Regions from separate parts of the Streptomyces sp. NPDC057445 genome, predicted to be linked through region 1. Evidence: riboswitches for the same ligand, from Rfam matches in the RefSeq annotation. Region 1 holds a riboswitch; each other region holds the start of a gene.
The links. A riboswitch is a leader RNA that binds a small molecule or an ion and turns the genes downstream of it on or off. The one in region 1 is predicted to bind cobalamin.

Region 1 (7,490 bases):
CGAGATCGGCGAGGTCGAGGAGTTCCGGGGGCGCGTTGCGGCCGGTGATCACCACATGCTGGGTGCCGGGCCGCTCCCGCAGCACCCGCACCACCTCGGCCGTGTCGATCCAGCCCCAGTGCAGCAGATAGGCGAACTCGTCGAGGACGTAGAACTTGTACTTCTCCGCCGCGAGGTCGCGCTTGACCTGCTCCCAGCCCTCGCGCGCCTTGTCCTCGTGGGACTGCTCGCCGTCGGCGGGTGCGCGCTGGATCCAGGACCAGCCCTCGCCCATCTTGTGCCAGTCGACGGGCCCGCCCTCGCCGCTCGCGCCGAGGACCTTGAGCGCGTTCTCCTCGCCGACCTTCCACTTGGCCGACTTGACGAACTGGAACACCCCGACCGGCCAGCCCTGGTTCCAGGCGCGCAGCGCCATACCGAAGGCGGCGGTCGACTTCCCCTTGCCGATGCCCGTGTGCACCATCACCAGCGGGCGGTTGCGGCGCTGACGGGTGGTGAGTCCGTCGTCCGGTACGACGGTCGGCTGTCCCTGCGGCACTACGCGGCCCTCCTGTTGGTTCCGGTGCTTGCCTGTACGTCCCTGACCAGCCCGGCGATGCTGTCGGCGCGCAGCTCGTCCAGGGTGACGGACGTGCCGCCGAGTTCGCGGGCGAGATTGCCGGCCAGCCCCAGCCGTACCGGACCCGTCTCGCAGTCCACGACCACGCCCGCCGTGCCCTCGGCGGCGTGCAGCCGCGCGGCGCGTGAGGCGAGCGCGAGTGCGTCACCGCCGCGCGCGCCGGTCGCGCGGCCGTCGGTGACCACCACCAGCAGCGGGCGGCGTGACGGATCGCGCAGCCGCTCGATCCGCAGCACGTCGTGCGCCTTGAGCAGTCCCGCGGCGAGCGGCGTACGCCCGCCCGTCGGCAGCTGCTCCAGACGAGCGGCGGCCGCGTCCACCGACGACGTCGGGGGCAGCGCCACGTCCGCGTCCTTCCCCCGGAAGGTGACCAGACCGACCTTGTCGCGCCGCTGGTACGCGTCGAGCAGCAGCGACAGGACCGCGCCTTTGACCGCGCTCATCCGCTGCCGCGCCGCCATCGACCCGGAGGCGTCCACGACGAACAGCACGAGGTTGCCCTCGCGGCCCTCGCGGGTGGCCTGGCGCAGATCGTCACGCCGGACCACGAGACCGGTGCCGCTGCGCCCGCGCGCCCGCTGGTGCGGGGCCGCGGCCCGTACGGTCGCCGACAGATGCAGCTTGGTGAGCGCGCCCTGCGGCCGCCGGGCCCCGGTGGTACGGCCGTGCTCGGTACGGGCGCGGGAGCGGCGTCCGGCCGCACCCTCGCCGAGCCCTGGCACGCTCAGCATCTTCGTACGGAACGGCTCGGCGGCCCGTACGGCGGCCTGCTCGCCCGCGCCGGCACCCGGGGCGCCTGCGGCGGACTGCTCCGGCTGGTCCGCGGGTGGTGCCGGCCGGTCCGCGGGTGGTGCCGCATCGGGACCCTGCCCCTGCGGCGGGATCCCGCCGCCGCCTCCGGGCCCGCCGTCGGGGCTGTCCGGACCTCCGTCCGGGTCCGGATCGGGCTCGGGCTCACCGTCCCCGCCGAACTGCTCCAGCGTCTCGTCGAGCTTGTCCTCGTCGAGACCTGGCGCGTCGAAGGGGTTGCGCCGGCGCCGGTGGGGGAGCGCCAGCAGGGCGGCCTGCCGTACGTCCTCCTCCCGGACATCCGTACGCCCCGCCCAGGCGGCCAGTGCCGTCGCCGTCCGGGCCATCACGATGTCGGCACGCATACCGTCCACTTCGAACGCCGCGCAGGTCGCCGCGATCTGCCGCAGCGCGGCGTCTCCCAGCACCACGGACGGCAGCAGCGCCCGCGCGGCGGCGACACGGTCCCGCAGCGCCGACTCGTCGTCCGCCCAGCGCGCGGCGAAGCCGGCCGGGTCGTCGTCGTGGGCGAGCCTGCGCCGGACGACCTCCACCCGCTGCTCCGGGTCCCGTGACGCGGCCACCTCGACCGTGAGCCCGAACCGGTCGAGCAACTGCGGCCGCAGCTCGCCCTCTTCGGGGTTCATCGTCCCGACGAGGAGGAAGCGGGCGGCATGCCGTACGGAGACGCCCTCGCGCTCGACGTAGGAGGCGCCCATCGCGGCGGCGTCCAACAGCAGGTCGATCAGATGGTCGTGCAGCAGATTGACCTCGTCGACGTACAGGATTCCGCGATGCGCCTGTGCGAGCAGCCCGGGCTCGAAGGCCTTCACGCCCTCGGCCAGGGCCCGCTCGATGTCGAGAGCGCCGACGAGCCGGTCCTCAGAGGCGCCCACGGGCAGTTCGACCATGCGGGCCGGGCGCGAGGACGCCTGGCCGCCCTCATGAGGCCCGTCGGGGCACCGGGGGTCGGGCCCGGACGGGTCGCAGCTGAAGCGGCAGCCCGTCACGACCGTCACCTCGGGCAGCAGATCCGCCAGCGCGCGCACCGCCGTGCTCTTGGCCGTGCCCTTCTCCCCGCGGACGAGGACGCCGCCCACCGCGGGGCTGACGGCGTTGAGCAGCAGCGCCAGCCGCAGATCGTCCATGCCGACCACGGCCGTGAACGGATACCGGGTGCTCATGTGGTGATCACTCCTTCGAGTGGCTTCCATCCGGCTTCGGAGGAGTTGTGGGGGATGTGCGCCACGCCGGCGCCCTTGGCCCTGCCTGTGCGGGCACGGCCCGCCGTCCGACGCTCCCGGGTCCGGGGTGGAAGAGCCCTCCCCGCGCACGCCGGGATCCCGCGGGCCCCGCTCACGGCGCCCCCGGCGGAACGAACGGCAGCCCGGCGGGCGGGCCCGACTCGATGAGCTTCAGCAGCGCGTCCGTGTCCGCGTGTTCCTCGATCAGGTCTCCGAGCCGGTCGAGCTGCTCCTCGCGCAGGGCGCCGAAGCTCGTGTCCGGCGCGGGCACGAAACGCCGCCCGGCCGCCGCGGCCACCTCGCGGAGGAACGCCCGCCGGAAGCCGTCGCTCTCCAGCGAGCCGTGCCAGTGGGTCCCCCACACCGCCCCCACCCGGCAGCCGTCCAGGAAGGGCTCGCCGCCCAGGACTTCGGCGACACCGTGGTGGATCTCGTACCCCTCGACCCGCTCGCCGAGCGCCTCACCGACGGGCCGCGCCAGGGTCTTCTCGCGCGCGAACCGCACCCGCAGCGGCAGCAGCCCGAGGCCCTCGACCGCACCGGCACGTGACTCGACGTCGTCCTCGATGCGCTCGCCCAGGGCCTGGAGGCCGCCGCAGATCCCCAGCACCGGCCTGCCCTCCGCCGCGCGCCGGGCGATCGCGTCCGCGAGTCCGCGTTCGCGCAGCCAGGCGAGCGCCTTCACGGTCCCGCGGGTGCCGGGAACGATCACCAGGTCGGCGTCGGTGAGCTCTTCCGCGCGGTCCACGAACCGCACCACGACGCCCGGTTCGGCCGCCAGGGCGTCCACGTCGGTGAAGTTGGACATCAGCGGCACGGCGCACACCGCGACCCGCAGGACGTCCTCACCGACCGGCGCCGAGGTCACGGACTCGCGGACGGCGCCCCGCAGGGAGACGCGCAGGCCGTCCTCCTCGTCGATGCCGAGCCCGTGCGCGTACGGAAGCACGCCGTACGTCCGCCGTCCGGTCAGCCCGTGCAGCATCTCCAGTCCCGGCTCCAGCAGCGTCACATCGCCCCGGAACTTGTTGACCAGATAGCCCGCGACCAGTTCCTGGTCCTCCGGCGCGAGCAGCGCCGTCGTACCGAAGAACTGCGCGAAGACCCCGCCCCGGTCGATGTCCCCGACCACCAGCACCGGCAGGCGCGCGGCGCGCGCGATGCCCATGTTGACGATGTCGGTACGCCGCAGATTGATCTCGGCGGGGCTGCCGGCGCCTTCGCAGATGACGGCGTCGTAGGTGTCGCGCAGTTGCGCCAGGCACTCCACGACGGGCTCGAACAGCTCCTGCCGCCGGCCTCCGTGCAGCACTTTCCCCGGGGACACACCGCCTGAATGCGGCTGCGCCGCGGGCCCGGGCCCCCCGAAGAACCCGCGCGCGCTCAGTTCGCCCACCGGCCTGCCCATCAGCACGACCTGGCTGGAGCGGTCGCTGCCCGGTTTGAGCAGCACGGGGTTCATGAGCGCCGAGGGCTCCACGCGCGCCGCCTGGGCCTGCATGGCCTGCGCCCTGCCGATCTCCGCTCCCTCGCGGGTCACGAACGAATTGAGGGACATGTTCTGGCCCTTGAAGGGCGCGACCTTCACGCCCTGGCGCACGAGCCACCGGCAGATGCCCGCCGTGACGACGCTCTTACCCGCGTCCGACGTGGTCCCGGCGACCAGCAGTCCGCCGCCCCTCATGTGCGCCTCCCCCTCGTTGCCCCGTATGCGAGCCGCGCGCCCGCGCACACCGCGAGGGCCAGGACGCCCACGCGCCGCGAGAGCCGTACCGCCCGCTCGATGTCCGTGACCTCGACCGTGCGCCCCTCCGCGTTGAGCACGGGACGGTGCTCGACCCGTCCGCCGTACGAGAGCGTCCCCCCGAGCCTTACCCCGAGCGCCCCCGCGAACGACGCCTCCACCGGACCGGCGTTGGGGCTCGGATGCTTCGCGGCATCGGCGCGCCAGGCGCGTACGGCGCCGCGTGGATCTCCGCCCGCGAGTACCGCGAGTCCGGCGGTGAGGCGAGCGCCGGGCCAGCCCGCCGCGTCGTCGAGCCGCGCCGATGCCCAGCCGTACCTGCGGTGGCGGGCGGATCTGTGGCCCACCATGGCGTCCAGGGTGTTGACGGCACGGAAGCCGATGAGGCCGGGCACCCCGCCGAGCGCGCCCCACACCAGCGCGCCGACCACCGCGTCCGAGGTGTTCTCCGCGACGGACTCGACGACGGCGCGGGCGATCCCGGGGCCGTCCAGTGCCTGCGGGTCACGCCCGCACAGATGCGGCAGCCGCTCGCGGGCGACCTCGAGGTCCCCGGCGGCCAGTGCTCCCCCGATCGCCCCGGCCTCCCGGCCCAGCGACGTACCACCGACGACGGCCCAGGTGGCGGCGGCCGTCAGGGCGAACGAGGCGGTACGGGAACGGCGTACGGAGGCAGCGGCCAGCGCTCCCGCGGCGACCGCGCCCCCGGCGCACAACGCGGTGTGCAGCGCGCCCCAACCCCGGTGGTCGCGCCACAGCACCCGTTCGACGGCAGCGGCGGTCCGGCCGAACGCGGCGACCGGATGCCCGCGGCGCGGATCGCCGAGAAGCAGGTCGCCGAAGAGTCCGGCAGCAGCACCGCACGCGAAAGTGATCTCTGGGGAGACATCCCCCCAGCCCCCCGGATCGGCAGGCATGTTCGTCCTCACTCAGGGTCCGCGCCCTGGCTCGACGTGACCGGCGGGAGAGAGTTCCTGGCTCCGGGGTGCTCCGGTGAGGGGAGTGCACCCGTGACAGTGGCGGGACCGCGCCGGATTCGCACCGGCTTCCTCTTCTGCCGCCGTAATGGCTCCGGAAGTCCACCATGGTCGAGAACAACCGTCAACTCGCCTTTGACCTGCGCAGGGACAGTGTGCGGAGTCCCACACAGGGCCCCGGACACGGCAGGAGCCGGACCTCGTCCACGAGGCCCGGCTCCTGCCGTACAGGGTGGTGTACGACCGTCAGACGACGATCAGATAGATCCCGTACGCGACCGCGGCCACGCAGAGCGCGAAACAGGCGTACGCGCCCGTGCGGGTGAGGGCCGCGGAGCCCCCCTGCGCCGAGGCGGCTTCCTGCTTGGCGAGGCCCACGATGCCCAGGGTGAACAGGCCCACCAGGGCGACGGTGACGACGAGGCTCACGCCGAAGACGGAGCCGAGAGCTGCCCAGTCGATCTTCATGGGGTTCGTTTCTTCCTTAGACCGTGGCGGCGGGCGCGGGGTTGGACTCGCCGGCCGGGGCCGGGATGGTGGCCTTGAGCTCCTCGGCCGCGGCGACGGTGGGCGGCGGGGTGACGGCCGCGATGGCGTTGGTGATGACGCCCGCGGGCTCCGCACCGGCCTCGGTGAGCTCGTCGTCGGTGACGTTCGTGTGGTCGACCGGCTTGCGGCGCGAGAGCGACCAGATCACGCCCGAGCCCGCGAGGAGCAGCACCGCCACGACGGCGATGCCCCAAGTGCCCTGACTGGTCAGGAACTCGGCGGCGGCACCGACCAGACCCGCGGCCGGCAGGGTCAGGCCCCAGGCGACGAACATCCGGGTCGCGGTGGACCAGCGGACCACACCGCCCTTGCGGCCGAGGCCCGCGCCCATGACGGCGCCGGAGCAGGACTGGGTGGTGGACAGCGAGAAGCCCAGGTTCGAGGAGGCGAGGATGACCGTAGCGGCGCTGGTCTGGGCGGTGAAGCCCTGCTGCGGCTGGAGGTCGGTCAGGCCCTTGCCCATGGTGCGGATGATGCGCCAGCCGCCCAGGTACGTGCCGAGCGCGATCGCGAGGCCCGCGGAGACGATGACCCACATCGGAGGGTTCGAGCCCGGGACGAGGACGCCGCCGGTGACGAGGGCCAGGGTGATGACACCCATGGTCTTCTGCGCGTCGTTCGTGCCGTGGGCGAGGGAGACGAGTCCGGCGGAGGCGATCTGGCCGGCGCGGTAGCCCTTGGCGGTGGCCTTCTGGTCGGCCCTGCTGCCGATCCTGTAGGTCAGCTTCGTCGCGAACAGCGCGGCGAGACCGGCGACGACCGGTGCGGCCACGGCCGGGATCAGGACCTTGGTGACGATGGTGCCGCCGTCGACGGCGGAGAAACCGGCGGACATCACGGCCGCACCGATGAGACCGCCGAAGAGCGCGTGGGAGGAACTGGACGGCAGGCCCAGCAGCCAGGTGAAGAGGTTCCACAGAATCGCGCCGACGAGCGCCGCGAAGATCACTTCTGTGCGTATGCCCTTCTCGTTGATGATCCCGCCGGAGATCGTCTTCGCGACCTCGACGGAGAGGAAGGCGCCGACGAGATTGAGCACGGCGGACATGGCCACCGCCGTCTTCGGCTTGAGTGCACCGGTCGAGATGGTCGTCGCCATCGCGTTGGCTGTGTCGTGGAAACCGTTCGTGAAATCGAACACGAGAGCGGTGATGATCACGATCCCGAGGAGAAGCGTGATGTTTTCCATTTACCCAGGCTTCTATTGGACGTCAGTGGCGCGCCGAACTTAGGCAACCTGGGTGAACGGAAGATGAACTGGACTCGGCGCCGCAGTGTCCCGAAGCGGGTTTGCGTCAATCCGCTTGTGAAGCGGAGGGGCCCTGGAGTCCGGTGGATCCCTGTCAGGGCGGGCTCGGGGGATTTCGCCACCGCGCGGGGAACCCGCCCGGCCCCGTCCGCAGAGCCATGGAGGAGATCCTGGTCACCCGGACGGGCGGGCCCCGGCGAACGCCTGAAAGGATCACCCCATGACCGGGTGGCAGCGGGAGAAGCAGCGGCACGACGCGATCGGGGAGGCGTGGGCGGACCTCGTGGCCACCGCCCGCAGGACCGCGGCGGACGGACTC
Region 2 (7,490 bases), on a different contig from region 1:
GACCTCGATCCGCTCCTGGAGCGTCGCCCGCGGCCAGGGCCCCTCGTCGAACGCGGCCCTCGCCGCCGCTACCGCGCGGTCGACATCGGCCTCGCAGGCGTGCGGGACGCGGCCGATGACCTGCTCGGTGTGCGGGGAGATCACCTCGATGGTGTCCGTTCCCAGCGGATCGGCCAACTCCCCGCCGATGAACAGCTTTCCGTGCTCGACCAGCTCGGCCATGACGCCGCCTCCGCGCACCGGGGATCCGTCTCAGGTTTCTGACGCAGTGTCAGAACTGATACCAGCTCCGGTCGGACTAAGCCACCCTCGGAACCGAAAGAAGTCCCCCGACGGTCTGCGTGTCGAAGGTGCACGCCCGCCTGCCCAGCGACCGCCGGCCGTGCCGGTCATGCGCAGGCCCCTCCCCCCGGAACGGACGGAAACCGATGAAGAAGCGTCTCGCGGCGGCTGCGGGCGGTGTGCTCGCGGCGGCCGCCCTGACCGTCGGCGCCTGGCCGATCTGGTTCCGTCCGCCCTACGTACTGGCGGACACCCCGCCGGTCGATGTCACGGTGAGCGCCGGGAGATCCCGGTACCAGGATGTCGCAGAGACCGCGGAGGACGTCGACACGCTCGTGCGCGTGTACGTCCAGCGCCTCAGGGCCAGGGACGCCGAGGGCCTGGCGCGGCTCGCGGGTCCGGCCTACCCGCAGCCCCGAGGCGACGCGAAGCGGTTCGTCGACGCCTACGCCGCGGGCGCGCAGGGCCATGTCGACGTCACCGTCGCGGAAGGTCCGGTGCCGTACTTCAACCAGGTGACGCTCGCGTACGAGAGGACCGGGCGACGTCAGGACCTGCTCCTCGTCCACGACGACGGCGACTGGTGGATCGCCCTCGGAGAGGGAGATCCGGCCGCGGGCCGGTGAACAGGCCCCGGTGCGACCGGCCCCGGGCCGACGACGGGAGCGCGGGAGGGACTTCCCGACGACCCGTCTGACTATTCGTCAGTTCTCGGTACAGTGAGCAATGCCCGTGCCGCACAGGGGAGACGAGGTCGTATGTCACAGGTGACGGAGCACGGCGGAGGGGTCTGGTCGCTCCGGGTCCCCATCCCGGACAACCCGCTCGGCCACACCCTGGTCCATGTCCTCGACACCGCCCGCGGGCCCGTCCTGATCGACACCGGCTGGGACGACCCGGCCTCCTGGACGGCACTCGCCGGGGGCCTGGACGCGCTCGGCATCCCGGTCGCCGACATCCACGGCGTCGTCATCACCCACCACCACCCCGACCACCACGGCCTGTCCGGCCAGGTGCGCGAGGCGTCCGGCGCCTGGATCGCGATGCACGCCGCCGACACGGCCGTCGTACGCCGCACCCGCGAGGCCCGCCCGGGCGTCTGGCTCGGTTATCTCGCCGACAAGCTCGCCGCCGTCGGCGCCCCGGAAGAGCATCTGGCCCCTCTCCGAGCGGCCCGTGCAGGCGGCCGGATGCGGACGCTCCCCGGCCTGGGAGCCGCTCTGCCGGACCGCGAGATCGTCCCCGGCGAACTCCTCGACCTGGCGGACCGACGGCTGCGCGCGATATGGACACCCGGCCACACCCCCGGCCATGTCTGCCTCCATCTGGAGGAGGATCACCCCGCGAACCTCCCGGGCCACGGCCGCCTCTTCTCCGGCGACCATCTGCTCCCCGGGATCTCACCCCACATCGGCCTGTACGAGGACCCCGACGACTCCACCGTCACGGACCCGCTCGGTGACTACCTCGACTCCCTGGAGCGCATCGGCCGTCTCGGCGTCGCCGAAGTCCTCCCTGCCCACCAGCACGCCTTCACCGGCGCCGCGGCCCGCGTCCGTGAACTGCTCGTCCACCACGAGGCCCGGCTCACCGGACTGCTGGCACTGCTCGCGACCCCGCTCACCCCCTGGCAGCTCGCCGAGCGGATGGAGTGGAACCGCCCCTGGGAGCAGATCCCGTACGGCTCACGGAACATCGCCGCCTCGGAGGCCGAGGCCCATCTGCGCCGTCTGGTGAAACTGGGGCGCGCAGAGGCCGTGCCGGGCAGCGCCCCGGTGACCTACGTGGCGGTGTGACCGGGAGGAGGGACCGGCCACGGCTGTGACGGGGGACGCTGTGGGCGACGCCGCGGCGCGCCACCGGCCGCGGGTGTGACCTACGCCCCGGTATCCGGCCCGGGCCGGGCGGCTACGGGCCGGTACAGTGAGCGGGTCGTCATCATTCCCGTACGAGGGGAAGCCGGTGCAAATCCGGCACTGACCCGCAGCCGTGAACCGCCGTCGCAGGCGGTCAGTCGGAATGCCTCGTACCAGGACATGACCGGCTCGTGCCATCGGGAACCCGGTGGCTGAGGCACCGTCGAGGTATACGGGGCCGGAGTCTGGTGCCTAGCGTGCCTGTGCCCGGCCTCCCCGCAGGAGAGGCACCGCCCGCCATGACCGTTCGCCGTAGCGCAGCCGCGCTCACCGCCGCTTCCGCCGTGCTCTGGGGGGCCGTGGCCGGCGCCCCGGCCGCGATCGCCGCGCCCTCTCCCACGCCCGAGCCCGTGATCCCCGCAGGGCTGTTCGGCACGACGGACCCGACCTACGACGGCGTCTGGCGGCAGTCGCTGGCGCTGAGCGCCCAGGACGCCCTCAAGGAGGTCCCCTCGGCGAAGGCCGTGGACTGGCTGACCGGACAGCAGTGCGCGAACGGCGGCTTCGCCTCGTACCGCGCGGACGCCACCGAGCCGTGCGACGTGAAGACGGTGCTGGACACCAACGCCACCGCGGCGGCGCTGCAGGCCCTCACCGCACTCGGCGGACACAAGGACGAGATCAAGAAGGGCCTCGCCTGGCTCAAGTCCGTGCAGAACGCGGACGGCGGCTGGAGCTACAACCCCGGGATGCCGTCCGACGCCAACTCCACCGCGATCGTCATCGGCGCCTTCGCCGCGGCGGACGCCCGGCCGGCGACGATGACGTCCGACAGCGGGAAGACGCCGTACGACGCGCTCGTGTCGTTCGCCGTCCCGTGCACGGACAAGGCCGCCGGGGGGGCGTTCGCGTACCAGCCGGACAAGGCGGGCAAGCTGATCGCCAACGGTGACGCCACCGCGGCGGCCGTGCTCGGCGGCCTCGGCCGCGGCATGGTCGTCAAGGGCCCGAAGCCCGGCGGCGCCCCGAAGTGCGACACCCCCGCCAAGGCGACGCCCGAGCAGTCCGCCCGCAACGGCGCGGCCTACCTCGCCAAGACCCTGGCCAAGACCGGCCACCTCGACTCCCCGCCGCTGCCCGGCGCCGCCGACCCGGCCCCGCAGCCCGACTTCGGCAACACCGCCGACGCGGTCGTCGCGCTCTCCGCCGCCGGACACAAGGACAAGGCGGCCGCATCGGTCGCCTGGCTCGAGAAGAACTCCGCAGCCTGGGCGAAGCAGGGCGGGCCCGCGGCGTACGCGCAGCTCGTCCTGGCCGCACACGCCTACGGCGCCGACCCCCGGAACTTCGGCGGTGCCGACCTGGTCCGGCAGCTGAACGCGACCGGACCCGCACCCGAGTCCACGGTCGCACCGACCCCGCCCGCGGCGGCCGAGGAGGCCGAGACGACCGGGGGCGACAGTGCCGGCATCTGGTGGATCGTCGGCGCGGGTCTGGCGGCGGGCGTCGGCGTCGGCTTCCTGTTCAGCGGCCGCCGGAAGAACAAGAAGTGATCCGCAGGCGGTTCGCAGGGCCGGCCCCGGCTGCCGCTCTGGCGCTGGCCTTCGGCGTGATGTTCACGCTGATGGCCGGCGCGCCCGCGCACGCCGCGGGATACCGGTACTGGTCGTTCTGGCAGTCCGACGGCAGCACGGGCGGCTCCGGTGGTACGGGGACCTCCGGCGGCTCCTGGACGTACGCCACCCAGGGCCCGGCCACCGCCCGCCCTGCCGACGGCGAGGTGAACGGCTTCCGCTTCTCCGTCAGTGCCGACTCCGCGGACTCGGCGAAACCGCGCACCGCCCCCGACTTCAAGGCGCTGTGCGCGGGCACGCCCGCGAAATCCGGCACCAAGCGCGTCGGCGTCGTCATCGACTTCGGCACCCCGGCGGACGCGCCCCAGGGCGAGAGCCCGCCGGCCCCCGGCCGCCGCACGGCCTGCGCCCGGGTCGACCCGTCCGCCTCGAGCGCGGACGCCCTCGCCGCGGTCGCCAAGCCCCTGCGGTACAACAGCGACGCGCTGCTCTGCGCGATCTCCGGCTACCCGGAGTCGGGCTGCGGCGAGCAGATCCAGGGCGACGGCCCCGCGGCGGCCGAGCCGGCCCCGGCCTCGGAGCCCGACGCCTCCGGCGCGCAGGACGACGGTCCGAAGGACGACAGCGGCCCTTCTGTGGGCGTCATCGCCGGTGTCGCGGCCGTCGCCGCACTGGGCGCCGCGGCGTTCTGGCAGGCACGCCGCCGCCGCGGATGACCGCGGCCATGTCGCGGACGGCCCCTGTCCTACGGGGAGTACGGGGAGTACGGGCAGTACGCCGAGCACCGGCGGCCCTCCGCGCGCCCGAGGCGAACCGGAGCAACGCGCTGCATGCCGGGGCGTGGTGGGTGTGGGCCCTCGGGCTCGCGACCGCCGCCTCCCGGACCACCAACCCGCTGCTCCTCGCCCTGTTGGTCGGCGTCGCCGGGTACGTCGTGGCGGCCCGCCGCACCGACGCGCCGTGGGCCCGCTCTTACGGCGCCTTCGTCAAGCTGGGCCTCTCCGTCCTCGCGATCCGGCTGGTCTTCTCCGTCGTCCTCGGCTCCTCGATCCCAGGCACGCAGGTGCTGCTGACACTTCCCGAAGTGCCTCTGCCCGACTGGGCGCAGGGCATCAGGATCGGCGGCCGGGTGACGGCCGAACAGCTGGTGTTCTCGCTCTACGAAGGACTGAAGCTGGCCACGCTGCTGATCTGCGTGGGCGCGGCGAACGCGCTCGCCAACCCGGCACGGCTGCTGAAGTCGCTGCCCGCCGCGCTGTACGAGGCCGGGGTCGCCGTCGTCGTCGCCATGACGTTCGCGCCGAACATGGTCGCGGACGTGATGCGGTTGCGCACGGCGCGCAGGCTGCGAGGCCGCCCTTCCGGCGGCATCAAGGCGATCGTCCAGATCGGCCTGCCGGTCCTGGAAGGGGCGCTGGAGCGGTCGGTCGCGGTGGCCGCGTCGATGGACGCACGTGGCTACGGCCGTACGGCCGAGGTGCCGCGCGCCGTCCGGCACACCACGACCGCCCTCACGCTGGGCGGCCTGCTCGGCGTCTGCGCCGGCTCGTACGGACTGCTCTCGGCGGAAGGAGCGGGGTACGGACCGCCCGTGCTGCTGAGCGGGTTCGCCGCGGCGGCCGCCGGGCTGTGGCTCGGCGGCAGGCGCCAGGTCCGTACCCGCTACCGCCCCGACCGCTGGGGCGTCCGCGCCTGGCTGGTGGCCGGATCGGGCGTCGCGGTCGCCGCACTGATGATCCGGGCGGGCGTCCACGCACCGCAGGCCCTGCATCCCGGCGTCGTACCGCTGACGGCGCCGGTGCTGCCGCTGTTGCCTGCGGCGTCGGTCCTGGTGGGTTTGCTGCCCGCGTTCGTTGCCCCCGTACCGCCCAGGGAGTCGTCGTGATCCGCTTCGAGAACGTCTCGGTGACGTACGCCGACTCCGAGGCGCCCACCGTCCGGGGAGTCGACCTGACCGTCCCAGAGGGCGAACTGGTGCTGCTGGTCGGCCCGTCGGGCGCCGGCAAGTCGACCCTGCTCGGGGCGGTATCCGGGCTGGTCCCCCACTTCACGGGCGGCACGCTCCGCGGCCGGGTCACCGTCTGCGGCAGGGACACCCGTACCCACAAGCCGCGCGAACTCGCCGACGTCGTCGGCACGGTGGGCCAGGACCCGCTCGCCCACTTCGTCACCGACACGGTCGAGGACGAGCTGGCGTACGGCATGGAGTCCCTGGGCCTCGCCCCTGACGTGATGCGCCGCCGCGTCGAGGAGACCCTGGACCTCCTGGGCCTCGCCGACCTCCGCGACCGCCCGATCGCCACGCTCTCCGGCGGCCAGCAGCAGCGCGTCGCGATCGGCTCCGTCCTCACCCCGCACCCCAGGGTCCTGGTCCTCGACGAACCGACCTCGGCCCTCGACCCCGCCGCCGCGGAAGAGGTCCTGGCCGTCCTCCAGCGTCTGGTCCACGACCTCGGCACGACGGTCCTCATGGCCGAGCACCGCCTGGAGCGCGTGGTCCAGTACGCGGATCAGGTCATCCTCCTCCCGTCCCCCGGCGCGGAGCCGGTCATGGGCCCCCCGGCCGAGATCATGGCGGCCTCCCCGGTCCACCCCCCTGTGGTCGCCCTGGGCCGCTACGCGGGCTGGACCCCCCTCCCCTTGACGGTCCGCGACGCCCGCCGCCGTGCGGTCGGCCTCCGCGACCGCCTGTCGGGAAAGACCCCGCCTCCCCCGGCCGCAGCCGAAGGGCGCCTTACGGGCCCCGGCCTCACCACCGGGCCGCGGCCCCTCGTGGGAGCGCCACGACCGGCCGCCGCCGTGGAGGCACCGGACGTGCCCGGGGCGGGCTCCGGAGCCGCCGGCCCGCAGGCCCCCGCGCGAGCGGTCCCCGCTGCCCGGTCCGCAGAAGCACGGTCCTGTGCCACGGCGGAGGAAGCCACCGCCCCCACCGGGCCCGGAGCGGGCGCAGCCGCGGCCGCGGCCTGGCCACGGGCCGCGGGCGTGCCGGACGTATCGGCCGTACGGCACGGAGCACCGGGCACAGGCGCCGTCGCCGAAGGGCGCCCCGCGGGCGCGGGACCGGGGGCACCCGCGGGAGCGCCACGGCCGGCCGCCCCCGGCGAACAGGCGCGGGCCGTCGGCGCTGCCCGGTCCGGGGACACCGCTGCGCAGAGCGCCGCCCCAACCCCCACCAGGCCCGGAACGGACACCCCACCGGCCTCGGCGGGCGGGCGGCCCACAGCCGCCCCGGGCATATCGGCCACGCCCGCGGAGGCGCCGGACGACTCCGCCGTCGGGCGGGTCACGGCAGCGACCGACCTCACCCCCGGGCCGGGCGCCCAGGCGCCGCAGGCCCGTGGCCCACGGGCCGCGTTCGCGCGCCTGTGGCGGCGGCCCGCCGGGCCCGTGGCCCCCACCACCCGTGGATCCGCCTCCGCGCCCGGAACTCTCGTCGCCGTCGACAGGCTGTCCGTGCGCCGGGGTCGGACCGAGGCCCTGAGGGCCGTCCGGCTCGAGGTGCGGGCCGGGGAGGCCGTGGCGCTCATGGGGCGCAACGGCGCCGGGAAGTCGACACTGCTGAGCACGCTCGTCGGGATGATCGAGCCCACCTCGGGCGGCCTCACGGTCGGAGGCCGCGTACCGCACCGGACCTCGGCCCGTGAGCTGATCCGCGAGGTGGGCCTGGTCCCCCAGGAGCCTCGGGATCTGCTGTACGCGGACACGGTGGCGGCCGAGTGCGCCGCCGCCGACGCGGATGCGGGCGCCGCGCCCGGGACCTGCCGGGCGCTTGTCAGCG
Region 3 (7,490 bases), on a different contig from region 1:
CGGGTTCGACGCGGCGATCGACTACCGCGCGGGCGACGTCAAGCGCGCACTGCGCGAGCTGACCCCGGACGGCATCGACGTCTACTTCGACAACGTCGGAGGGGACATCCTGGACGCGGCGCTCACCCGGCTGGCCATGCACGCACGGGTGGTGATCTGCGGTGCGATCAGCCAGTACAACAACGCGACGCCGGTCGAGGGCCCGTCGAACTACCTGTCTCTGCTCGTGAAGCGCGCGCGCATGGAGGGTTTCGTGGTCTTCGACTACGCCAAGCGCTACGCACAGGCCGCGCAGGAGATCGCAGGCTGGATCGGCGCCGGCCGGATCAAGGCCAAGGAGCACGTGGTGAAGGGCACCGTGGACGACTTCCCCGAGGCGTTCCAGATGCTGTTCCGCGGTGACAACGTCGGCAAGCTCGTCCTGGAACTGGCATGACGGCCGCCGCGAACGGGCCGACCTCTCCGCAGGGAGAGCGGACACCCCGGAACGTGGACGGAAGCGCCCCGCTGCGCGGCAAGGTCGCGATCGTCACCGGCGGCGCCAGTGGACTGGGCCGCAGCACGGCGCTGGCACTGGCCGGGGCGGGGGCCGAGGTGGTCGTCGCCGACCTCGACGTGGAGGGCGGCAGGGAGGTCGCGGATCTCGTCGGCGGCCACTTCCAGGCCTGCGACGTGGCGGACCTCGAAGCCGACCGCGCGCTGGTCGAGTTCACCGTCGAGCGCTGTGGCGGGGTCGACATCGCGTTCCTCAACGCGGGCGTGGCCACGGGGTGCGGCGTCGGAGACGACTTCGACCTCGCGCGTTACCGTCGCGCGATGGGAGCCAACCTCGACGGCGTCGTCTTCGGCACCCACGCGGTGCTGCCCGCGCTGCGGGCCCGCGGCGGCGGATCGATCGTGGCGACCGCGTCCCTGGCAGGCCTGGCCGCGGTGCCGCTCGACCCCCTGTACGCGGCGAACAAGCACGCCGTGGTGGGCCTGGCCCGCTCCCTCGGTCCGGCCCTCGCACCCGATGGGGTCCGCTTCAACGCGCTCTGCCCGGGGTTCGCCGAGTCCCGGATCATCGACCCGTTGCGCGGGATGCTCTCCGAGCAGGGCGTGCCGGTCATTCCGGCGGAAGTGGTGGCCGACACGGTGGTGCGGATCGTCACCGGCGACGGCACCGGTGAGTGCTGGTTCGTCCAGGCCGGCCGTGAGCCGGAGCCGTTCCGCTTCCGCAACGTTCCTGCGCCCGGGCGGCTCACGCACGCCTGAGCGCGCGTCCCGGCACGAGCCGGTGTCCGGGCCGATGCCCGGCGCCGGTGCGTGCCGGCCCCAGCCGGTCCTCGGCGCGGGGCCCGCCCGCACTCGCCGCCCTGAGCGGCGCTGAGCGGCCCGCCGGGGAGGCGGCCGGTCCCCTCCTGTGCGAGCCGGGAGACCGGCCCTTCTTCCCGCGGGAACGGCGTTGCGGTGGGCGGTGGTTCACTCGACGGGCGGCCCGGAGTGCGATCACCACCGAGGGGCTCGCGAGTACGTCGTGCGCCGCCTCATGCCCGAAGTTGAGTACGTGTGGACGTACGGGCTGAGTACCTCGCCCCATCTCCTGAGGCGTGCGCGTCGGTCGAATGGGAGTCATGAGTCCCGACGCCCCGCGCCGCCCCCGCATCCAGCATGTCACCGCCACGGGCACTGCCCTGGCCGCAGTCCTGCTGCCGATGGTGGTCGGCGTCCTGGTCGCGAAGTCGATGGGTGCGGACCCGCTGTCCCCGGTGAACGCCCTTGTCACCAGCGGAGGTCAGCGTGCCCGGGTGTGTCCGTCGCAGCTGCGCAGCTGCGGTCGCAGGGCCCTTCGCCGCTGGAAGCCAGAGGCCGCGCGCGTCCGCCCGACGGGACAGGGTACGGGGCGAGCCCTGCGCCGGAGGCGGCGGACTGACGCGACTGCTCCGGCCGCCACCGCCGCCTCCTGACCTCACACCCGGCTGTGCTCCGGTCCCATGACGTTGCCGGCCGGCTGCCGGCCGAGCAGTAGGCGGCGGGCATGGTCATGAGGTCGACCGCCTGGAGCGGGAACCGGTCGACGTGCCGGTCCGGGAAGAGGGCCAAGGGGTTGCCGGAGAACACCGGGCCGGACATCCGGAGTCCGACGGCGCAAGCCCAGTCCTCCGTACAGCGTCCGGAGCAGCCCGGCCCGACTGCAGCTCCTTCGGAAGAGCGAGTACACCGGTGCCGGGAGCAGGCAGAAGGCCGCCACCGCGAGGGAGAGGGCCGTCAGGATCAGGACGTTCCGTCCCTGACCCGGATCGCCGGTCCGATGCTCAGGTCTGGCACGCCCGCGGACGCCGGACCTGCGGCGGCCACTTCAGGCCTCGGCCGTGTGCCGAGGGCGGAGTGGGGAGCGGCCGGGGTCGTCGAGCTCGTCCGAGGTGGACGACAGGAGCGGCAGCCCCCGACCGTAGAGCCGAGCGAGTCGCCGCAGGTGCCTCCGGAGTCGGTGCTTGTCCGGGCACGGCGATGCCGCCGCCGGGTGCGTCCTGCCGCTCAGGACTTCGCGCCGGACGCGCCGGACGCGCCGGACGCGCCGGACGCGCCGAACGCGCCGAACGCGTCGACGCCCGTGAGCTCGGCCGAGAGCCTCCACAGGCGTGCCGCCTCCCCGGGGTCGGTCGCATAGGCGCGTACGCCGCTCGTGAGCTCACCCTCGCTCCCGGCCTCGCCTGCGGGCTCCGCGATGTCGCAGTCCTCGCAGTAGGCGCCTCCCATGCCCGCCAGCTGTGGGGAGGTGGCCGCCCACACCTGCGTCGCGGCGCCCTGCTCCGGCGTCTTGAAACCGGGGGCCACCACGTTGCCGTTCTCGTCGATCCAGCCGGCGGCGACCATCTCCTCCTTGGGAAGGTGACGCCCCAGCTCGGTGAGGATCGCGCCCGGATGAAGCGAGAAGGCTCTCACTCCGGAGTCCCGGCCCAGCGCATCGAGATGCACGGCGAAGAGCACGTTCGCCGTTTTCGCCTGCCCGTACGCCTGCCACTTGTCATAGCCGTGCTCGAACTGGACGTCGTCCCAGCGGATGCCCGAGAACTGGTGGCCTCTGGAGGACACCGACACGACGCGCGCCCCGCTTTGAGCCCCGCTTCCGGCGATCAAGGGCCAGAGCCGGTTGACGAGGGCGAAGTGGCCGAGGTGGTTGGTCGCGAACTGTGCCTCCCAGCCCGGTCCGACCCGCGTCTCCGGGCAGGCCATGATCCCGGCGTTGTTGATCATCAGGTCGATGGTGCGGCCGGAGGCGATGAAGCGCTCGGTGAAGCGACGGACGCTCTCGAGATCCGAGAGATCCAGTTCATCGACCTCCACGCCGTCGATACCACCGACAGCTTCCCTGGCGACCGCGGGACGCCGGGCGGGCACCAGGACGGCGGCGCCGGCACCGGCAAGCGCCCGTGCCGTCTCCAGTCCGAGGCCCGAATAGCCGCCGGTGACGATCGCCAGTTTTCCTGTGAGGTCGATGCCGCGCACAACGTCCTGTGCGGTGCTTCGGGCGCCGAAGCCCGATTCGATCCTGTGCTGTGGAGTTGCCATGCCTCGAACCTACGAATTGAAGTGCGCTCGAAGACAAGTCGTGGCCGGGTCGACGCCGCATCTCATCCGAATGAACGGTCGTTGTCGCCGGGGGCCTCGAACCCGGACCGCGGTGCCCGGTCGCGAACCACCGTCAACGCCCGGATGTCCAGGATCGATTCGGCGGACCGGGGCCGGGCGGCACCTGCGGAGGCAATGTGCCCGGCCCCGGACGTCGCGCGCGTGGATCAGGACTCGACGACGCCCGACTTGGCGATCGTGATCTTCGCCTTGGGGGCGCCGCTGCGCGAGCCCAGGCCCTCGATCTGCTTGACGATGTCCATGCCCTCGACGACCTCGCCGAAGACGACGTGCTTGTTGTCCAGCCAGTCGGTGACGATGGTGGTGATGAAGAACTGCGAGCCGTTGGTGTTCGGGCCCGCGTTGGCCATGGAGAGCTGGCCCGGCTTGGTGTGCTTGAGCTGGAAGTTCTCGTCGGCGAACTTCTCGCCGTAGATGCTCTTGCCGCCCGTTCCGTTGCCGGCGGTGAAGTCGCCGCCCTGCAGCATGAAGTCGGGGATGACGCGGTGGAACGAAGAGCCCTCGTAGCCGTAGCCGTGCTCGCCGGTGGCGAGCTCGCGGAAGTTCTTGGCGGTCCTGGGGACCACGTCGTCGAACAGCTCGAAGACGATCCGGCCTGCGGGCTTGTCGTCAATGGTGATGTCGAAGAAAACGTTACTCATGGCTTCATCCTGACACCCGCGGTCACAGATCTCACATCGGACCCACCGTGAGAAGGACCGGTGGGACCCCGTGACTCTCGGTCGGCTCCCCGCGAAGGCCGGAGTCGGGCCGGAAGCACCGGCCGTCGACGGATGCCCGGCAGCGCCGCTCGGGACGGGGAGAGGCCCACGGAAAAGGTTCTTCCAGGAGTCGGCATCGGTCCGGCCGAGTGCCGGTTCCATCGCGCCGGCTGCCGGGGCAGGGTCCTGGAGCGGTGCAGCGGTGCAGCGGTCGCTGCCGGTGTCCGGAAGGCGCGCCGCGACCGCACGGCGGCGTCCGGGGACGGCGGCACGGCTCGTGGTCGGCCGTCGCGATCCGTGGACGTGGCAGGCCCATGCCGAGAGGTCGCGTCGCACCTGTCGGGACCAGGTCCGCCGGAACGGACGGGAAGCGGTGCCGGAGCGAGCGGCCCCGCCGATGGCGGGCGTCTTCCCACCGGTGGTGTCCACACGTGCGCTCGTAGCGCATAGTCTGGCTCGTGCAGCTGGTTCGCCCTGTCCGCCAGGCAGGCGCGTCGTAAGAGGGAACCCGGTGGGAATCCGGGACTGCCCCGCAGCGGTGAGTGGGAACGACCGCCGTCATACGCACTGGGCCCGCCCGGGTCCGGGAAGCGACGGCCAGTAGGTGTCCGCCGGGAGACCGGCAGATGTGCCCGCGAGTCCGAAGACCTGCCCGTTGCCCGCACGCGACGTACGCGCGCGGAGATCCCGGTGACCTCGAGGGCGGGTTGGGAGCACCCCGGACGAAAGTCCGGGGAGTACACACCAGGTGGCGGCAGCAACACCGGCCGCCCGGTGCGCCGTTCCTTCGCGCTCTCGACCTGTCCCGGGGTCATATCGGAGACATGCTCGCGAAGGAGAGTTCCGTGACCAGCAAGTCAGCGACCGTGGACGCACGGGCCACCGTGTACGGCTATCCCCGGCAGGGGCGCAACCGGGAACTGAAGAAGGCGATCGAGGGCTACTGGAAGGGCCGCGTCACCGCCGACGCCCTCCGGGACACCGCGTCCGCACTGCGCCGGGCCAACTGGCGGCAACTGACCGAAGCCGGCGTCCACGAGGTGCCCACCGGCGACTTCTCGTACTACGACCACGTTCTCGACACCAGCGTGATGCTCGGCGCGATCCCCGAGCGCCACCGGGCCGCCGTCGCCGCGGAACCCCTGGACGGCTACTTCGCCATGGCTCGCGGCACGCAGGACGTGGCCCCGCTCGAGATGACCAAGTGGTTCGACACCAACTACCACTACCTGGTCCCGGAGCTCGGCCCCGACACCGACTTCTCCGCCGACTCCACCCAGCAGGTCGCCCAGCTGGCCGAGGCGCTCGCGCTCGGTCTCACCCCGCGCCCCGTGCTCGTCGGGCCGGTCACCTATCTGCTGCTGGCCAAGCCCGCCCCCGGCGTCCCCGCGGACTTCGAGCCGCTGACCCTGCTGGACCGTCTGCTTCCGGTGTACGCCGATGTGCTGTCGGACCTGAAGGCCGCGGGCGCCGAGTGGGTGCAGCTTGACGAACCCGCACTCGTTCAGGACCGCACCCCCGCCGAGCTGAACGCCGTCGCCAGGGCGTACCGGGACCTCGGCGGACTCGAGAACCGGCCGCGTCTGCTGGTCGCCTCCTACTTCGACCGGCTCGGTGAGGCACTGCCGGTCCTGGCCAGGACCCCCGTCGACGGCCTCGCGCTCGACTTCACCGGTCCGGCCGCCGCCAACCTCGACGATCTCGCCGCGGTCGGCGGGCTGCCGGGCAGGCGCCTGGTCGCCGGCGTGGTGGACGGCCGCAACATCTGGATCAACGATTACGAGAAGTCCCTCACCACCCTCGCCACCCTGCTGGGCCTCGCGGGCCAGGTCGATGTCGCCGCCTCCTGCTCGCTCCTCCACGTTCCGCTGGACACCGCGGGCGAGCGGGACATCGACCCGCAGATCCTGCGCTGGCTGGCATTCGCCAGGCAGAAGAGCGCGGAGATCGTCACGCTTGCCAAGGGCCTGACCCAGGGCACCGACACGATCGCCGCCGAACTCGCCGCCAACCGGGCCGATCTCGCCTCCCGGGCCGGCTCCGCGATCACCCATGACCCGGCCGTACGGGCCCGGACGGCGGCCGTCACCGACGTCGACGGACGCCGCGCCCAGCCGTACGCCGAGCGGACCGCGGCGCAGCGCGCCCATCTCGGCCTGCCGCTGCTGCCGACCACCACCATCGGCTCGTTCCCGCAGACCGTTGAACTGCGGTCCGCCCGCGCCGACCTGCGCGCCGGCCGGACCGACACCACCGGCTACGAGAAGCGCATCAGGGCCGAGATCGCGGAAAACATCGCCTTCCAGGAGAAGGCCGGGATCGACGTCCTGGTGCACGGCGAGCCTGAACGCAACGACATGGTGCAGTACTTCGCCGAACAGCTGACGGGCTACCTCGCCACCCAGCACGGCTGGGTCCAGTCGTACGGCACCCGCTACGTCCGCCCGCCGGTCCTCGCCGGCGACATCTCCCGCTCCGGGCCGATGACCGTGCGCTGGACCTTGTACGCCCAGTCGCTCACCGACCGGCCGGTCAAGGGCATGCTCACCGGCCCGGTCACCATGCTCGCCTGGTCCTTCGTCCGCGACGACCAGCCGCTCGGCGACACCGCACGCCAGGTGGCGCTGGCCCTGCGCGACGAGGTCACCGATCTGGAGTCCGCGGGCACGTCGGTCATCCAGGTCGACGAACCGGCCCTGCGCGAGACCCTCCCGTTGCGGGCTGCCGACCGGCCCCGCTATCTGGACTGGGCGACAGAGGCGTTCCGCCTCACCACCGGCGGCGTCCGGCCCGGCACCCAGATCCACACGCACATGTGCTACGCCGAGTTCGGCGACATTCTCCAGGCGATCGAGGACCTGGACGCCGATGTCATCAGCCTGGAAGCCGCCCGGTCCCATATGCAGGTCGCCGGTGAACTCGCCACGGCGGGCTACCCGCGGGAGGTCGGACCGGGCGTGTACGACATCCACTCACCCCGCGTACCGGCCGCTGACGAAGCGGCAGCCCTGCTGCGCAAGGGACTTGAGGCGATCCCGCCGGAGCGGCTGTGGGCCAACCCCGACTGCGGCCTGAAGACCCGCGGCTGGGCCGAGACGAGGGCCTCGCTGGAGAACCTCGTCGCGGCGGCGCGCACCGTCCGCGCGGAGCTGCGGA
Region 4 (7,490 bases), on a different contig from region 1:
CGAGGAGCAGGGGGTGCGGGCGGTGGTGCGCTCGCTCTCCCACGCCCTGAAGCAGGAACGGGGCGGGAGGACCAGCGACGACGCGACTCTCTTCCTGATCGAGTGGCGCGGGGGTGCCGCCGATCACCTCGCCGTCCTGGACTGATCCGACAGCCGCAGCGTCGATGACGGAGCCGACGGCCCGCAGGCCCGCGGCCGGTCAGACGGAGCAGGACAGCCCACGGCCAGAGCTGCATGACCCAGGAGTTCGCGGTACAGAGCCGATTGCACCCGTATCCGGCGTCCTGGGCCCCGGAGCGTCACTCACGTCCCGGGTTCGGGCGCCCGCCGGCGGATGGCACCCGGGGGACGTGTCTGGTCGGTGCTGATCGCGACGAGGATCTGCTGGGCCTCGCTGACGTTGTCGGCCCGGACGGCCTCGGCCATGGCGGCGCGTGCTGCGTCAGGAGTCGTGTCCGGCGGGACCAGCAGCAGCGTGAAGTAGTCCCGATCGCCACGGGTGATCAGGACGGTGTCGTCACCGACCGGAAAGGAGTCGACATGCACGACCTGGTCGTCGACGGTCAGCCGTGTCGGCAGTCCCTTCCAGGCACTGGCGTCCAAACCGACGCGGGTGACAGGTCCGAGATGCTCGGTCAACGCGCTGATCAGCGAGGGGAGCTCAGCACCGATGTTCCGGGAACGCGGCCACCACGCGCCGTCCAGGATCCCCTCGCGGGCATGTGTCGTCTCCAGCCTCAGCAGCGCCGTCCCCGGTCTCACGGACCGGTGGATCGCATCCGGCAGAAGCCTGGGCGTATCGGGGCTGTCGGAGTCGGCCATGGTGTGTTCGCCCGTCTGCGAGGGCAGGTCCGCCGCAATGGTTGACCTCGTCTTTCACCGTACTCCGCGTACCGGACCCGCGAAGCGCCCCGCGCCGACGGTCCCGGATCTGAAATGCCTGGTCACGCGTACATCTCAGGCAGCGTCGACGGAGTAGGCTGACAGCACCGGGAGTACTTCGCACGCCGGCCACCACGCCGGTGTCGTTCTCGGCGAGCAACAAGACCGGGACATCCAAGATGCGCCTGGGGACAGGTCCGCGCCATGACCGCGACCATCGAACGTACGACCATCAGCGAGGGCGCGCCCTCACCACCGGCCCGCCTGTCCCTGACCCCCGCGAGGTCGGCCCCGGGCCTCCTGGACGGCGCATGGTGGCCCCGCTCCCGTGATCTCTTGCGTGAGATTCCCGCCCTGCTGGACGTGCTGGACGCGCGCTGGGGCCGGATCACACGTATCACGGTGAACCCCTCGCACTGGCCCGTGATCCCGCGCAAGGTGCCCGTGGCAGGGCGCACGGTGCACGTGGGCTGGTTCAGGGACGAGCAGGACCCCCACAAGCTGCTTCTGCTTTCCTACACCGCGGGCCGCTGGGACCTGCTGGTGATCCCGCCGGAGACCGGTGAGGCCGCCGCCGCCCGGCTGATGTCCGCAGCAGCCACCCCTGGCGGGCTCCTCACTGCAAGCGGTCTGATGGCCGGCGAGGACAACACCCGTGAGACGAAGGAGACGCTGGACCGGGAAGAGGAGTGGGAGTCCGAAGGTGGGCACGCCTCGACGGCGGACGGGAACCCGAATCCGATCGCCTCCTTGAGCTCCGCCCGAGGGAGGTGAGGACATGGAGACCGCCATCACCGTTTCCGTGATCATCGCCATGATCATCATAGGGATGCTGCTGATCCATCTGCTCAATGGCCAGCACGACGAACGGATCGCAGCGTTCCACTACGGCGATGCCATGCCGGGAATCGGCCGACGGAACCGGAAGAGCCGACGGCCGGGAAGGCCGGCCGGCTCGCCCGTCGTCACCCCACCCCGTGAGCGCCCCGACGGGGGTCACGGGTGACACAGACCTTCTCCTGGCCGGGGGCGGTGGGTGTGGTGCGACGGCGCCCGCCCACCGACACGTCGTCCTGATGAGCGAGGTCACCATGAAGCCACCGGAACCGCCCTCGGCCGGGCGCGTAGAGGTGCGGGTCGTGGCCGCGTCTCCAGAAGCCGCCCGTCAGGTGGCAGAGGTTCTCCGTCGTTGCTTCGCCGGCACCGAACAGCGGAGTTACCCCGCCGGCAGCGACGGCGGAACCCGCCTCCACCTGACCGTGGACACCACTCACGCGGCAGAGCCGGCACGGTCCTGGCTGGCCACCAGCCAGTCCTCCGTGCAGGACCACACGCAGTCGGACGAAGTCTGAACGGATCCCTCAACGGACGGGCGCGGCCGGGCACCGCCGCCCCCGGGCCCAGGAACACTCCTCGTCGGTGCCCGGCACGAGCGGGCGGCAGTCATGGCAACACTCCACGAGCGGAAGACCTACCGCGAAGCCATCATGAAGGCTCTGTACGAGACCACGGAAGGCAATCGCCTCCTCGGTGTCACCGGGACGAAGCTGCGCGACGACCTCGAGGTCCCTGAGCAGGATCTGGCCGCCGCCTGCGCATACCTGGAGGGCGAAGGACTCGTCACCGTCGACTGGGCCCGGGGAAACACACCCACGATGGTCACACTGACACACCAGGGAATCCTGCTCATGGAGGCCGAAGAGGAAGGACGCGGCTGACACGGCGCGGCCTCACCCGGTCAGGGACCTGAGCGACCCAAAAAGATCGCTTATGCCAGAAACGCACCTCGGACATACGATGGTGAGTGGGCCGGTGCACTCTCACGTGCAACCGACCCGGAAGGGCGGCCCCGGTGTGTAAACGCCGGGGCCGTTGCGCACGGTCGGTGCGACGGCAGCGAACAGGGCCGGAGTGAGCCGCCCGGAGGCGCCGGCAGCGTGTGCCGCACGGCAGACGAAGGAGGCCCGGCAGCCGCGCCCCCCACCGACGAGACCACTTCCCATGACCCCATGTCGACGCACCCGCCCCCGTGGCCTCAGCGCCGCTGACGGCAGTCCGGGAGCTGGCAGCCGGCCACCGGCGTATCCGTGCGCCTCGCCGAAGCGGGAGCCACCGTCCAGTCTCGTAGGCCCAATTCGCTGATGGAGCAGTGCAGTCGTGCATACGATTCGTCTGCTCCCATCCCGATCCGGAGCGACAACCGAATGCGTACGCGACTGTCATGGTCTGCAGCGTGGAGCCTCGAGCCTGGCCCACGCGAAGCCGGCACGCCCCAACGCCCCGATCAAAGTGGGCCTCACCGTGCAGGGCCCCGACGGAACCCTCTTCAAGGGCAGCATCAGGACGAAGGGGCACAACGGGATCCTGCCGGGCTCGCGTGCCCGGCGCCGCGTCGCCTCGGCTGCGAGGTCCGCCACGCCTCCCGGCTCGTCTACTCCGACGGGCTGGACCTCGACAACACCTCCGCGGCCACCCCGATCGGGATGGGCTGCCGGGTCTGCGAACGCCTCGACTGCCCGCAACGCGCCGTACCGCCCCTGGGCCGGCCGCTGACCATCGACGAGAACAGCAGCACCTTCGTTCCCTATCCCGTCGCGGACACGCAGAACTGAGCACCCGGCGCCGCGGCACGTTCCGCCGCCGTTACGCGCGCAGCCGTCGGGCCTCCTGCGGGGTCACGGGCTCTCCCGCCCGGACGGAGTGCAGGACATGGGCCAGGACCTCCGCCCCTCTGACCACCCTGGGACCCGGCCGGTTGAAGTAGGCCGGACCGTCGAGGATCCACGCCTCGCCCCTGCGTACGGCCGGCAGATCGTCCCAGCCCGGAAGCGACGTGAGCAGATCGCTCTCTTGCAGTGTGCGCTCGGGGGCGAACCCGCACGGCATGACGAGGACGACGTCCGGACGTGCGGCACGTACCGCGTCCCACTCCATGGGCTTGGTGTGTTCGCCCGGCGACGCCAGCAGCGGCTGCCCGCCGGCGCAGGCGATCTGCTCGGGAACCCAGTGGCCGGCAGGCCAGAGCGGATCGAGCCATTCGACGGCCACCACGCGGGGCCGCGGCAGCCCGGCGGTCAGCCGTTCCACCTTCGCCAGTCGCTCACGCAGTTCCGATCGCCGCTGTTCGGCCCGCTCGGGTACGCCCAGCAGCGCACCCACCCGGACCAGGCAGTCCAGCACATCGCCCAGGGTCCGGGGCTCCAGGCTCAGCACCCTGGGCCCGGGCCCGCCGTCCAGCACCCGTACGGCCCGGGACACCCCGCTGTACGACACCGCGCACACGTCGCACACGTCCTGGGTGAGGACCACGTCGGGGGCGAGCTCCGTGAGGGCGGCGGTGTCCAGGGTGTAGAGCGAGGAACCCGAGTGCGCCGCCCCGCCCACCGCGTCGGAGATCTCCCGGCTGCTGAGCGCGTCCGCCGAGAACTGCGCGGCGGTGACCACGGGGACGGCCTCCACATCGCGGGGCGGCCAGTCGCATTCGTGCGTGCGGCCCACCAGGTCGCCGATCAGACCGAGCTCGGCCACGATGTCGGTGGCTGCAGGGAGCAGCGAAACGATGCGCATCCTCCGACCCTAGGGTCTTTCGTCCGGATCGGGCCGGATCGGTGAGAGGGGTCCGGCGGACGAGAGAGCCGGGACCCGGCCGTGCCGGACGGCGGGGTGAGTCGGTGGTTGACTCCTGCGCCCCAAGAGGCGAGCCGTGCGGGGCGGAGAGGGCGGGGAAGGAAGGCAGCCGGTCCGGCTTCGCCGGTCGGGCTGGTCGGGCTCGTCGCGGGAGCGGATACCCTGGCGCTGCAGCTGGTTCGCGCCCGTCAGCCAGGCGGGATGCGTCGTAAGAGGGAACCCGGTGGGAATCCGGGACTGCCCCGCAGCGGTGAGCGGGAACGACCGCCGTCATACGCACTGGACCCGGATGGGTCCGGGAAGCGACGGCCAGTAGGTGCCTCGTCCTTATGGACAGGGGCGTGCCCGCGAGTCCGAAGACCTGCCGCTGCCCGTACGCCACTGGTGCGTGCGGTGCCGCTTGCCGCGACTCGCGAAGGAGAGTTGACGTGGCCGACCGAACCGCCACCCTGCCCGCGCCTGCCACCCGCAAGGCCCCGGCCGATTCCCGGGTGACCCTCGCACACATCATGAGCGAGCACGACACCAATCTGTACGGCACCATCCATGGCGGCATGGTGATGAAGCTGATCGACGACGCAGCCGCGGCCGCTGCCGGGCGTCACGCCGACGGGCCCGCCGTGACCGTCTCGGTCGACCGGCTGACGTTCATCTCCCCGGTCCGGGCAGGTGATCTTCTGAGCGTGCATGCCGAACTGGAGCGCGCCGGGCGGACGTCCATGACCGTTGCGGTCCGGGTGACCCCCGAGCGGTGGAACGCCTCAGGCCCCGTCGCCGAAGTGGCCACCGGGCGGCTGACGTTCGTCGCGATCGACACCGACGGCAGACCGCGTAGCGTTCCGGCACTCGATACCGCGGTCGCCGACGGACCCTGAGCCGTCCGTCCCTACCGTGACTCCGCACGGGGCGGCCGCGCCTCCGCCCCGTCCGGAATCGCGCCCGCACGCACGGGACGTGGCTCGTTGCTCCGCCTTCGGGCGTGGTCGAAGCCGTTGGTTCCGGAACCCCCGCGCGGGCGCTTCCACCCGGCACGCCGCCTTTCGTCAGGCGAGCCACGGCCCAGGTAGCGGGAGCGGCGGGAGTCGGTCACGAGCACAACCGTCGTGCCTCGGTGAGCCCCCTTCGGGTCCCGACCGAGACTATTGCCCATTATTCGTAGTTGCATAGGGTTCGCGAGATGCGACGAACGAGTGCGGGTTCGTGTCCCCGACACGGCTCGCCCGCTCCGCGACGTGCGCCGGCCACCGGCCCACCGCGGTGAGAGGAACCACGGAATGAAGAACAGGCTCCGGCTGTCCTTGCTGCTGGCCCCGGCCACGGCTCTGTTGGTGGCGGGCTGCGGGAGCGCCGCCCCGCAAGACGCCCCATCGACGGATTCGGCCGCCAAGGGCTTTCCGGTCACGGTGTCCAACTGCGGTGTGAAGACCACCTATCAGCGCGCGCCACAGCGAGCGGTGTCGCTGAACCAGCACGCGACCGAGGTGATGCTCGCGCTCGGGCTGGAGAAGTCGATGGTGGGCACCGGCTACCTCGACGACAAGATCCTGCCGGAGTACCGGGCCGCCTACGACGGACTCAAGGTTCTGTCCAAGGAGTACCCGTCCTTCGAGGCACTCCTGACCGCCGAACCGGACTTCGTCTACGGCGGGTTCGCCAGCACCTTCGACGAGAAGGAGGGTCGCAGCCGCGCCGCGTTCACCAAGGCCGGGATCAACACCCACCTCAACATCGAGGAATGCTCCTCCGGGCCCGTGACGATGGACAAGATGGACGAGGAGATCCGGGCCCTCGGCAAGATCTTCGGCGTCGCGGGCCGGGCGGAGCAGCAGGTCAAGAAGCTGCACGGCACGCTGGACGCCGTCGAGGAGAAGCTGTCCGGCGTCACCCCCACCAAGCTCTTCGTGTACGACAGCGGCGACAAGACCGCATTCACTGCAGGCGGTACGGGCATAGGCAACGAGATGATCAAGCAGGCCGGCGGAGTCAATCTCTTCGCCGACGTGGACAAGGCGTTCGGCGACGTATCGTTCGAGCAGGTGGCCCAGCGGGCCCCCGAGGTCATCGTCATCTACGACTACGGCGACCAGCCCGTCGAGGACAAGAAGAAGTTCCTGCTGGCGAACCCGGCACTGAAGGACGTGCCCGCGATCAGGAACAAGCGCTTCGCGGTACTGCCGCTGTCGTCCACGGTCCTGGGCGTCCGGGTGCCCTCCGGCGTCGAGTCACTGGCCCGCCAGATCCACCCGGAACGCTTCCGGTGACCGATGTGAAGGAAGCGGCCGGGCCGGCCGACACAGTCGGCGCGCGCGTGCGAACCGGGTCGACCACGGCCCGCCGCCCCGGAATTCGCTACGCACTGGTCCTGGCACTGCTCGGTCTTCTGCTGGCCGGTGCGGCGACGGCCGGGATCGCGGTCGGTTCCATCAGCGTCCCGGCCGACCAGGTCTGGGGCATTCTGCTCCACCGGGTGCATCCCGCGCTGGCCGAGCCGACATGGACCCCGGTACGCGAGACGATCGTCGTCGACGTCCGGCTGCCCCGGGTGTTGCTGGCCGCCGCGGTGGGGGCGGGCCTGTCGGTGTCCGGGACGGCCCTGCAGGCCCTCGTGCGCAACCCCCTGGCCGACCCGATGCTGCTGGGGGTGTCGTCGGGCGCCTCGGTCGGCGCGGTGCTGGTCCTGGTGTTCCACGTGACGGTGTTCGGTATGTTCTCCCTGCCCGTGGCGGCGTTCCTCGGCGCCCTGGCCGCCCTGGTCGCCGTCTACTTCCTGGCCCGGTCCGGCGGGCGGATGACGACGGTGCGGCTGGTGCTGGCCGGCGTTGCCACGGCCGAGGTGCTCTCGGCGCTGGCCAGTTTCCTCGTCGTCACCTCCAACGACCCGCACAAGACGCAGTCGGCACTGCGCTGGATGCTCGGCGGGCTGGCCGGCACCACCTGGACGACGGTATGGATCCCCGTCGGCGCGGTTCTGCTCGGGACGG

Region 2: another riboswitch for cobalamin. It lies ahead of ACFU5O_RS01400 (prenyltransferase/squalene oxidase repeat-containing protein); the one in region 1 lies ahead of ACFU5O_RS27220 (cobalamin biosynthesis protein).
Region 3: another riboswitch for cobalamin. It lies ahead of metE (5-methyltetrahydropteroyltriglutamate--homocysteine S-methyltransferase); the one in region 1 lies ahead of ACFU5O_RS27220 (cobalamin biosynthesis protein).
Region 4: another riboswitch for cobalamin. It lies ahead of ACFU5O_RS34190 (acyl-CoA thioesterase); the one in region 1 lies ahead of ACFU5O_RS27220 (cobalamin biosynthesis protein).

What each region holds. Positions count from the first base shown of each region.
Region 1 covers NZ_JBHVDH010000016.1:62,615-70,104, reverse strand. Annotated here, with positions in the region: gene cobO (cob(I)yrinic acid a,c-diamide adenosyltransferase) at 1-538, opposite strand, end outside; gene ACFU5O_RS27230 (putative cobaltochelatase) at 538-2,592, opposite strand; gene ACFU5O_RS27225 (cobyric acid synthase) at 2,765-4,336, opposite strand; gene ACFU5O_RS27220 (cobalamin biosynthesis protein) at 4,333-5,313, opposite strand; cobalamin riboswitch at 5,344-5,495, opposite strand; gene ACFU5O_RS27215 (hypothetical protein) at 5,620-5,841, opposite strand; gene ACFU5O_RS27210 (anion permease) at 5,858-7,111, opposite strand; gene ACFU5O_RS27205 (class II aldolase/adducin family protein) at 7,392-7,490, shown strand, end outside.
Region 2 covers NZ_JBHVDH010000001.1:311,713-319,202, forward strand. Annotated here, with positions in the region: gene ACFU5O_RS01385 (aldehyde dehydrogenase) at 1-222, opposite strand, end outside; gene ACFU5O_RS01390 (hypothetical protein) at 429-908, shown strand; gene ACFU5O_RS01395 (MBL fold metallo-hydrolase) at 1,041-2,078, shown strand; cobalamin riboswitch at 2,193-2,327, shown strand; gene ACFU5O_RS01400 (prenyltransferase/squalene oxidase repeat-containing protein) at 2,438-3,691, shown strand; gene ACFU5O_RS01405 (SCO2322 family protein) at 3,751-4,428, shown strand; gene ACFU5O_RS01410 (energy-coupling factor transporter transmembrane component T) at 4,425-5,597, shown strand; gene ACFU5O_RS01415 (ATP-binding cassette domain-containing protein) at 5,594-7,490, shown strand, end outside.
Region 3 covers NZ_JBHVDH010000036.1:51-7,540, reverse strand. Annotated here, with positions in the region: gene ACFU5O_RS35930 (NADP-dependent oxidoreductase) at 1-436, shown strand, start outside; gene ACFU5O_RS35925 (SDR family NAD(P)-dependent oxidoreductase) at 490-1,254, shown strand; gene ACFU5O_RS35920 (hypothetical protein) at 1,614-1,946, shown strand; gene ACFU5O_RS35915 (SDR family NAD(P)-dependent oxidoreductase) at 2,518-3,552, opposite strand; gene ACFU5O_RS35910 (peptidylprolyl isomerase) at 3,780-4,274, opposite strand; cobalamin riboswitch at 4,783-5,005, shown strand; gene metE (5-methyltetrahydropteroyltriglutamate--homocysteine S-methyltransferase) at 5,180-7,490, shown strand, end outside.
Region 4 covers NZ_JBHVDH010000029.1:15,251-22,740, reverse strand. Annotated here, with positions in the region: gene ACFU5O_RS34230 (PP2C family protein-serine/threonine phosphatase) at 1-145, shown strand, start outside; gene ACFU5O_RS34225 (DUF5994 family protein) at 304-822, opposite strand; gene ACFU5O_RS34220 (DUF5994 family protein) at 1,087-1,656, shown strand; gene ACFU5O_RS34215 (hypothetical protein) at 1,661-1,888, shown strand; gene ACFU5O_RS34210 (hypothetical protein) at 1,974-2,234, shown strand; gene ACFU5O_RS34205 (hypothetical protein) at 2,328-2,600, shown strand; partial or broken gene ACFU5O_RS34200 (short-chain fatty acyl-CoA regulator family protein) at 3,279-3,494, shown strand; gene ACFU5O_RS34195 (cobalamin-binding protein) at 3,526-4,449, opposite strand; cobalamin riboswitch at 4,668-4,893, shown strand; gene ACFU5O_RS34190 (acyl-CoA thioesterase) at 4,938-5,384, shown strand; gene ACFU5O_RS34185 (ABC transporter substrate-binding protein) at 5,784-6,770, shown strand; gene ACFU5O_RS34180 (FecCD family ABC transporter permease) at 6,818-7,490, shown strand, end outside.